One region of the Arthrobacter sp. Z4-13 genome, then DNA from elsewhere that is predicted to be linked to it. Evidence: riboswitches for the same ligand, from Rfam matches in the RefSeq annotation. Region 1 holds a riboswitch; the other holds the start of a gene.

Region 1 (4,407 bases):
AATGGAGGAGGAGGGCGCGCTGGTCTTCACAGCTCCAAGCCTACCCGTTGCCCGTTCGCGGTCATGCTTTGAAGGCCCGCCACGTGAGTGTCAGGTAGGGCAGTTCGAGCTCTTCGTCCACACTGTGGCCCAGGTGGTCGTGGAGGTACCAGTCGAGGTTGGCCAGCACCTTGGCACGCGTGGTTTCGCCGGCCCGCAGGTAATAGCTCCGCGACTTGGTGAGCTCCACCAAATCGGTGGTGGTGACTTGGTCCTGCCAGTGGGTGACGTGGCCCTCGAGCCCCTTGAACTCCGGCCCCACGAGCGGCCGGGAGTCCGGCTTGTATACGTCCCCGGCATGCATGATTCGGGAGAGCCGGTGGACCCAGGGCACGGATGTGTCCAGCTGGTTCCAGATCAGGCCCAGCGTCCCGTTCGGACGCAGGACGCGTGCCAGTTCCGTGCTTGCCGCCAAGGCGTCGCACCAGTGCCAGGCCTGGGCAACGCTGACGACGTCGAAGGCCGCCGTGGGCAGGCCGGTCGCCTCGGCGGTGGCGTGGATTGCCGTGGTGCCCGGGTAGTGCGCCTGTAACTGTGCCAGCATGTCAGCGGAGGGATCAAGGGCGGTGACGGACAGGCCCAGGCCCAGCAGCAGTTCGGTGAACTTGCCGGTGCCGGCCCCGGCGTCGAGGGCATCACGGGCTCCCGGGGGAACAAGCCATTGAGCTGATTCCTTCGGATAGCCAGGACGGACCCGCTGGTAGTGCCGCCCGCCGCCCTGGAAGCTCTGTCCGAGCTCCCGGCGCCGTCCGTGATCAAGTTTGGGGCCACCCCGTACCACGTGTGGCCTCCTTCGTCTGATGCCCTTGGGTATCCTTCGAATTTACCGCACCTGCCGCTTAGGCAAGATCAGCAGACAAGATCGGCACCAAAGCCAGCGCGCGGAACACGAGGAGTCGGCAGGGGCTCAGTCGTCGATGCAGGGGGCAGCCCCGGCGGTACCCGGAGTGTTGGGTGCCCAGTGCGGGTAGGTCCGCGTGTCGTTGGCGGGGACCCAGCGCCCTGCATCCACCACGTAGTCCCACCCCAGCCCGTTGTGGCGCAGGGACTCGATACCGGCAAGGAGCCGTTCTGCATCCTCGAGGCGCGAACCGACCCCGAAGCTCGCCCGAAGGGAACCGGAAGGAAGCCCCAGCCGCTTCAGCAGCGGATGCGCGCAGAAGCGCCCGTCGCGCAGGCCAACACCGTGCTCAGCAGACAGATAGGCGGCCACCAGCCCGGCGTCGTAGCCTTCAACGGAGAAGTTGACCACGCCGATCGTGTCCGTGTCCGGGTTGGTGTCCTTGAAGATCTGGTGGACGGTCACGCCGTCGATCCTCTGCAGGCCCTCCACGAGGAAGGAACGGATGGCGGACTCGTGGGCGTGCCACTGGTCCTGGTCCAGCCCGGCGATCACCTGCGTGGCGCGTGCCAGGGTGGCTGCACCAAGGACATTGGGGGAGCCGCCCTCGTGGCGGGCCGGGCCGGTGGCCCAGCTGACGCCGTCGAGCCTTGCTTCCTTGACGGCACCACCGCCTGCGAGGTGGGGTGTTCCGGCGTCGAGCCAGTCAGTGCGGCCCACCAGCACGCCGGCGCCAAACGGTGCGTACAGCTTGTGGCCGGAGAATGCGAGGTAGTCGACGCCGTCCGCGGCGATATTGATGGGGCGGTGAGGTGCCAGCTGTGCTGCGTCCACCACAATCCGTGCGCCGTGTTCATGGGCGAGAGCGGCCAGGGCGCGGATGGGAAGGATCTCACCAGTGACGTTGGAGGCGCCGGTGACGGCCAGCAGGCTCACGCCGCCCTGCTCCAATTCGGCGCGGATGGACTCTATGGTCCCGGCGATGGTGTCGGCGGCGACGATGCTGCGGTGGGGGACGCCCTGCCACGGCAGCAGGTTCGCGTGGTGCTCGATGTCCAGGTACAGCACGTCGCCGTCGGGCCGTCCGTCTGTGGTGGGCAGGCAGCCGGCCAGCAGGTTAAGGGAATCGGTAGTGTTCCGGGTGAAGATCACCGAATCATCCGGACGGCCGCCCACGAACTCCCTCACGATGTGGCGGGAATTTTCGTAGACGGACGTGCTGATCTGGGAAGCGTAGCCGGCCCCCCGGTGGACGCTCGCGTAAAACGGCAGGATCTCGTTGAGGTAGGCCGAGACCACCGAGAGGGCGGGAGCGGAAGCGCCATAGTCGAGGTTGGCGTACCGTACGTGGCCGCCGGAAATCAGGGGCGCCTGGATTTCAGCGCCGGTGACAGCCGAAAGCGGGCGTCCGGCGGCGGCCCGGCGGGCATCAAAGGGGGCGGCGGCGTCAGGCTGGACCGTTTCAGGCTGGGCGGCGGCATTGGGGGAGACGGTGGCAGTAGTCACAGAGACCTCACTTCGAAAGGACCCCCTGTACCGGGAATCCGCGCTTGCCGCATCCGTTCCGGACCGGCCTGGTCGTCACCCGGGGCACCCCACCGCGGTTGGAGGGTTGCCGGCCAGCAAACCGGGGTTTCGCGCTGGCACTCGTGACCTGATTAAGAGCGTAGGACATGGGGCAGGAAGGTTTGAAGCCGGCCCGAATGTTAAGCGCTTTGTTACGCGTCCGCTGAAAAGTGATGCTTTGGCCGAAGAAAACGACGGCGGGCGCCTCCTTTTGGAAGCGCCCGCCGCTGATTGTTCGATAACGGTGCTTAGAGAAGATCGTCCAGGTCCGGGTTCAACCGGCGGAGTACCTCGGAGTGCAGGATGGAATTTGTGGCCAGCGCGTTGCCGCCGAATGGCCCGTCCTCCCCTTCCAGGGAGGTAAAGCGGCCGCCGGCTTCGACCACGATCGGCACGAGCGCCGCCATGTCGTAGAGGTTGAGTTCGGGTTCGCAGGCGATGTCCACCGTGCCTTCCGCCACCATGCAGTAGGACCAGAAATCTCCGTACGCCCGGGTCCGCCACACATCCTCGGTGAGGCCCAGGAAGTTGTCCAGGTTCCCGCGTTCCTTCCATCCGCCCAGGCTGGAGTAGGACAGCGAAGCGTCGGACAAGTTGGCGACATTGGAGACGCGAAGCCGGGTGGCAGCAGCCAGCGACCGGCCCATGTAGGCGCCCATGCCCTTGGCCGCCCACCAGCGCTTGCCCAGGGCAGGTGCGCTCACCACTCCAACCACGGGCTCGCCTTCATCCACCAGGGCGATCAGGGTGGCCCAGACGGGGACGCCGCGGACGAAGTTCTTGGTGCCGTCGATGGGGTCGATGATCCAGCGGCGGGACCCGTGGCCGGTACTGCCAAACTCTTCCCCGAGCACGGCGTCACGCGGACGGGAACGAGACAACTGGCCTCGGATGGCTTCTTCTGCGGCCTTGTCCGCGTCCGTGACCGGCGTCAGGTCAGGCTTGGTCTCCACCTGGAGGTCCTGGGCCTTGAACCGGCTCATGGTCTGGTCATCCACGGAGTCCGCCAGGACGTGGGCCAGGCGCAGGTCATCGTTGTAGCTTGAAGCGGGTTGGATCATGGTTCCAAACTACCGTCTGCGCGCTGATCTGCTGGGAGATCGGCACCGTCAGTTGACGCTGCCGAGTTCCTTCGTCTCCTGCGCCTCCAGGCGGGGGTCGGTGCCCAACAGGCGCCGCAGCGAAGCCAGCCGTGCTTCTCCGGTGGCGCCGGCATGGCCGCCCCGCACCCAGGCGTCCAGTCCGCAGTTCACTGCGGTGGCGGTGTGCTTGCAGCCGCGTTCGCAGTCCTCGATGCCGGGAGAGAGATCGGGGAAGGAGCGCAGGATCCGGTCCGGGTCCACGTGGGCCAGGCCGAAGGAGCGGATGCCCGGGGTGTCGATAATCCAGCTGCCCACAGGAGCATCCGTGAGCCTCAACGCCAGCGCTGACGACGACGTGTGGCGCCCGCGCCCTGTCACCGCATTGACCCCGCCGGTGGCCCGTTCCGCCCCGGTGAGCGCATTCACCATGGTTGACTTGCCTACGCCTGAATGCCCCAGCATGACGGTCACTTTTTCATCCAGGTAACTCCGAAGCTCTGTCACGGCCTTGCTGTCGAGCCGGGCGGACAGGCCGTCGTCCGAGCGGGCGTCGATGCCCGAAGCACTGGAGTCGGCTGTCCGGCTGATGATCACCGGGAAGTCGAGGTGCGTGTAGTTGGACAGCAGGTCCGCCGGATCCTTGACGTCCGCCTTGGTGACCAACAGGATCGGGTCGATTCCGGCGTCGTAGGCTGCCACCAGGGCGCGGTCGATGAAACCGGTGCGTGGCTCGGGGTTGGCCGCGGCCACAACAATCACCAGCTGGTCCGCGTTAGCCACCACGGCCCGTTCCACGGGATCCGTGTCATCGGCGCTGCGCCGCAGCAGGGTCCGGCGGTCCTGGATCTTGACCAGCCGGGCGAGGGTGTCCGGTTCGCC
Region 2 (4,407 bases), 1.2 Mb from region 1:
TCGGTCTGGACAACGACCTTCAGGTAAGTGATCGAGAACGTCACAACGAGGTAGTAGAGGATGTTCTCGGCAAAGCGCAGGCCCATGGCGGTGAAGACGCCGCGGGGGTAGCGGCGGAAGACTTCGGCGACGCCGTAGCCCTTCTTTTCGACGGTGACTTCCTTGCGGGCCTCAATGAAGATCGGGGCGTCCTGGACCTTGGTGCGGATGTAGTAGCCAACGATCACGATCACGGCGGACAGCCAGAAGGCGACGCGCCAGCCCCAGCCGAGGAATGCTTCCTGGGAGAGCGTGGACGACAGGGTAAACAGCACGCCGGTGGCCAAAAGGTTACCCATCGGAACGGCGGACTGGGGCCAGCTGGACCAGAATCCGCGGGACTTGTTCGGGCTGTGCTCGGCAACGAGCAGCACGGCGCCGCCCCATTCACCGCCGACGGCGAAGCCCTGGACGAAGCGCAGGAATACCAGGAGGGCCGGAGCCCAGTAGCCGATCTGGGCGAAGGTGGGCAGGCATCCCATGAGGAAGGTGGAGACGCCCACCAGGACGATGCTCAGCTGCAGCAACTGCTTGCGGCCGAACTTGTCACCGAAGTGGCCAAAGACTATGCCGCCGATCGGGCGGGCCACGAAGCCTACGGCGTATGTGACGAAGGCGGCGATGATGCCATCCAGTTCGGTCCCTGAGTTGGGGAAGAACATCTTGCCGAACACCAGGGTGGCGGCGGAGGCGTAGAGGAAAAACTCATACCACTCAACGACGGTGCCGGCCATGGAGGCCGTGACGACTTTCCTTAGGCCTGAGGCCTTGACATCGGTTTCCTCTGGCCGCTGTGCGGCGGAGCGTTCCGTACTCATTAGTGAACTCCTTCGGCGTCGTCTTCGACACCACTGGGACAGGCTATGGCGGGTGCGTGTGTTTTTGGTCACGAACCGCCGGGTCCCAACGAGTATGGTCTGCCCGGACGCGCAGCTCAACGCCGAATCATGCAGAGCGCATCTGCGTTTATGCACAATGCGTGGCACGTGGGTGTGGTGTTTACTCCGAGAGGTGCTCCCGCAGCTGGTTTCCCAGCTGGCCGATCTCGGTAAGGAAGCCATCGTGCCCGATCGGTGCTTCGATGAGGTGGACGTCTACCTCCCCGGGGAGAGCCAGGGCCAGCTCCCGCGACTGAGACGGAAAGTAGAGCCGGTCTGAGTTAACAGCGGCAACAAAAAAGCGCGCACTGGAACTGGATAGTGTCTGAACGAGGGAGCCGCGTCCCCGGCAGATGTCGTGGCTCATGAGCGCCTCGGTGATGGCGATATAGCTGTTGGCATCGAACCGGTGGACCAGCTTGGTGCCTTGGTGGTCCAGGTAGCTTTCCACCTGGTAGCGACCGCGGGCTCCGAGCTGTTCGCCCTGGAGCGGAGATTCGGGGGCCTGCGGCGCGCGGCCAAAGCGTCCGTCCAGTTCCATCGGGGAGCGGTACGTGATGTGGGCGATACGCCGGGCAAGGGCCAGACCCTCCTCCGGCGATGGACCGCCGTAGTAGTCACCGCCGTTGAAGTTGGCGTCCTGCCGGATGGCGAGCGTCTGTGCCTGCGCGAAGGCAATTTGCTCTGCGGTACTCGCGGCTCCCACGGAAATTACGGCGCAGCGCTGCACCCGTTCCGGAAACGTGACCGCCCATTCGAGCGCGCGGGCCCCGCCCATGGATCCGCCCAGCACGGCGAACCAGCTTCCGATCCCGAGCTGATCGGCCAGCCGGGCCTCGGCCATGGTGCTGTCCCGCAGGGTTACCAACGGAAAACGCGAGCCCCAAGGCTTTCCGTCCGGAGCGGTCGACGACGGCCCGGTTGACCCGTAGCAGCCGCCCACAATGTTGATGGAGACCACGAAGAAACGAGTGGTATCCACCGGCGCGCCGGGCCCCGCGAGTTGTTCCCACCAGCCGGGCTCCTCCGTGTCGCCCCGGGTCACGTGCGTGCTGCCCGTGAGCGCGTGCTCGATCAGGACGGCGTTGCTGCCGTCCTCGTTGAGCGTGCCCCAGGTTTCGTAGGCCAAGGTGACGCCCGGCAGGTACCCGCCGGCCTCCAAATGTAGTCCTCCGATGGAGGCATAGCGGACGATCCCGTGTTCGGGGACGGTTGTACGGGCGACGGTAACCGTCATGGCAAGACCTCTTCTACGCGCTTGCCCGCCGTCGTTTGACCGGCAGGCCAGGTCTTCACCCGGGGCACCCCACCGCGGAAGGAGGGTTGCCGGCCAGCAAGCCGGGGCTGTCACTGGCACTCATGACCTGCATCGAGTGTACGAAACAGCCCCTGCCTGCCGCCAAGAGTGTGAACGGTTGTGACATCCCGGCTTGCCACCGGCTTGTGCCCGTGGATCAGGCGCCGCTGGCGCCCTTGGCCGCCCTGAAACCCGCTTCAAGGTCCGCGAGGATGTCATCGATGTGCTCGATGCCCACCGACAGCCGCACCAGTCCGGGTGTCACGCCGGCAACTTCCTGCTGCTCCGGCGAGAGCTGGCTGTGGGTGGTCGACGCCGGATGGATCACCAGGGAACGGACGTCGCCGATGTTCGCGACGTGGGAGTGCAGCTCCAGGGCGTCCACGAAACGCTTGCCGGCCTCCGCGCCGCCGGCGAGGTTGAACGACACGATGGCGCCGGTACCCTTGGGCCCGTACTTGCGGCCCCGCTCGTACCAGGGGCTGGAGGGCAGCCCCGCATAGGCGACGGACTCGACGTCGTCACGCGCTTCCAGCCACTGCGCCACTTCCAGGGCGTTGGCGACGTGCCGCTCCACCCGCAGGCTCAGCGTCTCCAGTCCTTGGGCGATGAGGAAGGCGTTGAAGGGCGATACTGCCGAGCCAAGGTCGCGCAGCAGCTGCACCCGGGCCTTGAGGATGTAGGAAAGGTTGGCACCCAGGGCTCCATCGGCACCGAGGTCGCGGGCGTACACCAGGCCGTTGTAGGTAGGGTCCGGGGTGTTGAAGCCGGGGAACTTTGCGGGATCCTTGCCAAAGTCGAACTTTCCCGAATCGACGATCACGCCGGCGATCGCGGAGCCATGGCCGCCCAGATACTTGGTGGCCGAATGCACCACAATGTCCGCTCCCCATTCCAGCGGCCGGATCAGGTACGGGGTGGACAGGGTGTTGTCAACGATCAGGGGAACGCCGGCGTCGTGCGCCACCTGGGACACGCCTTCGATGTCCAGGACGTCCTGCCGCGGATTGGAGACCACCTCGCCAAAGAAGAGCTTGGTGTTGGGCTGCACTGCGGCGCGCCACTGCTCCAGGTTGTCCGGGTCCGCCACAAACGTGACGGAAATCCCGAACTTCTTCAGCGTGTGGGCGAAGAGGTTGTAGGTGCCGCCGTAGAGGCTGGGGCTGGCCACGATGTGGTCCCCTGCCTCGGCAATGTTCAGGACGGCGAAGGTCTCAGCGGCCTGGCCGGAGCTGAGCAGCAGGGCTCCCAGACCGCCCTCCAGGCTGGCGATCCGCTGCTCCACCGCCTCCTGGGTAGGGTTGCCGATCCTGGTGTAGATGGGCGCCAGCTCGGCCAGGGCAAAGCGGTTGGCGGCGCTTTCAGCGCTGGGGAACACAAAGGATGTGGTTTGGTAAATGGGAAGTGCACGGGCGCCCGTGGCGCCGTCCGGCTCTTGACCTGCGTGGATCTGGCGGGTTTCGAAAGACCATCCGTTGGACAACTAAGGCTCCTTTGACATGGGCCCGGCATGCTGGGAGCACTGCGGGCCGCGCTTGCCATCCGGCCGTTGCCGGACAGCCAGGTCCTCACCCGGGGCACCCCACCGCGGATGGAGGGTTGCCGGCCAGCGAGCCGGGGCTTGGCGCTGGCACTCATGACCTGAGCTCAGTGTAGGAACGTGCACGCGGTGCTGGACAGGATTATGACGAAGATAGTCCTCATGACGGCCCTGCACGGACCCTGGTTTTTATGCCGATTCGACACGGAAATCCTAGTAAGGCTTGCCTTAGCTGAGAGCCCGATCACAAAGTGCCAAGATGTTGCCATGCGCATGGATCACGTCTCTTACGCCTGTGAACACGATGGCCTGGCTGCCACCACCGAACGTATCTCCTCTGCCCTCGGCGTTGAGGCAGTGAAGGGCGGGGTACACCCGCGGTTCGGAACCCGGAATATGATCATCCCGCTTGCGGGACACAAGTACCTCGAAGTGGTGGAGGTGCTGGACCACCCCGCCTCTGACAAGGCTCCCTTCGGGCAGGCAGTGCGTGCACGGTCTGCAGCCGGCGGCGGCTGGATGGGCTGGTGCGTCGAGGTTGACGACCTGGTCCCCTTCGAAGAGCGGCTCGGACGCTCCTCGGTCAACGGGAACCGCAAGTTTCCTGATGGCCGGGAACTGGTCTGGAAGCAGATTGGCATCTTGGGTCTGAT

What was found. A riboswitch is a leader RNA that binds a small molecule or an ion and turns the genes downstream of it on or off. The one in region 1 is predicted to bind S-adenosylmethionine.
Region 2: linked by a shared signal. The riboswitch ahead of metX (homoserine O-acetyltransferase MetX) and the one ahead of M1E07_RS13210 (aminotransferase class V-fold PLP-dependent enzyme) in region 1 are both predicted to bind S-adenosylmethionine.

What each region holds. Positions count from the first base shown of each region.
Region 1 covers NZ_CP096459.1:2,480,615-2,485,021, reverse strand. Annotated here, with positions in the region: gene M1E07_RS13220 (metal-dependent transcriptional regulator) at 1-30, opposite strand, end outside; gene M1E07_RS13215 (class I SAM-dependent methyltransferase) at 62-820, opposite strand; gene M1E07_RS13210 (aminotransferase class V-fold PLP-dependent enzyme) at 947-2,386, opposite strand; SAM riboswitch class IV at 2,422-2,535, opposite strand; gene hisN (histidinol-phosphatase) at 2,695-3,507, opposite strand; gene rsgA (ribosome small subunit-dependent GTPase A) at 3,556-4,407, opposite strand, start outside.
Region 2 covers NZ_CP096459.1:1,245,723-1,250,129, reverse strand. Annotated here, with positions in the region: gene M1E07_RS07520 (MFS transporter) at 1-857, opposite strand, end outside; gene metX (homoserine O-acetyltransferase MetX) at 1,039-2,154, opposite strand; SAM riboswitch class IV at 2,167-2,282, opposite strand; gene M1E07_RS07510 (bifunctional o-acetylhomoserine/o-acetylserine sulfhydrylase) at 2,372-3,697, opposite strand; SAM riboswitch class IV at 3,741-3,856, opposite strand; gene M1E07_RS07505 (VOC family protein) at 4,022-4,407, shown strand, end outside.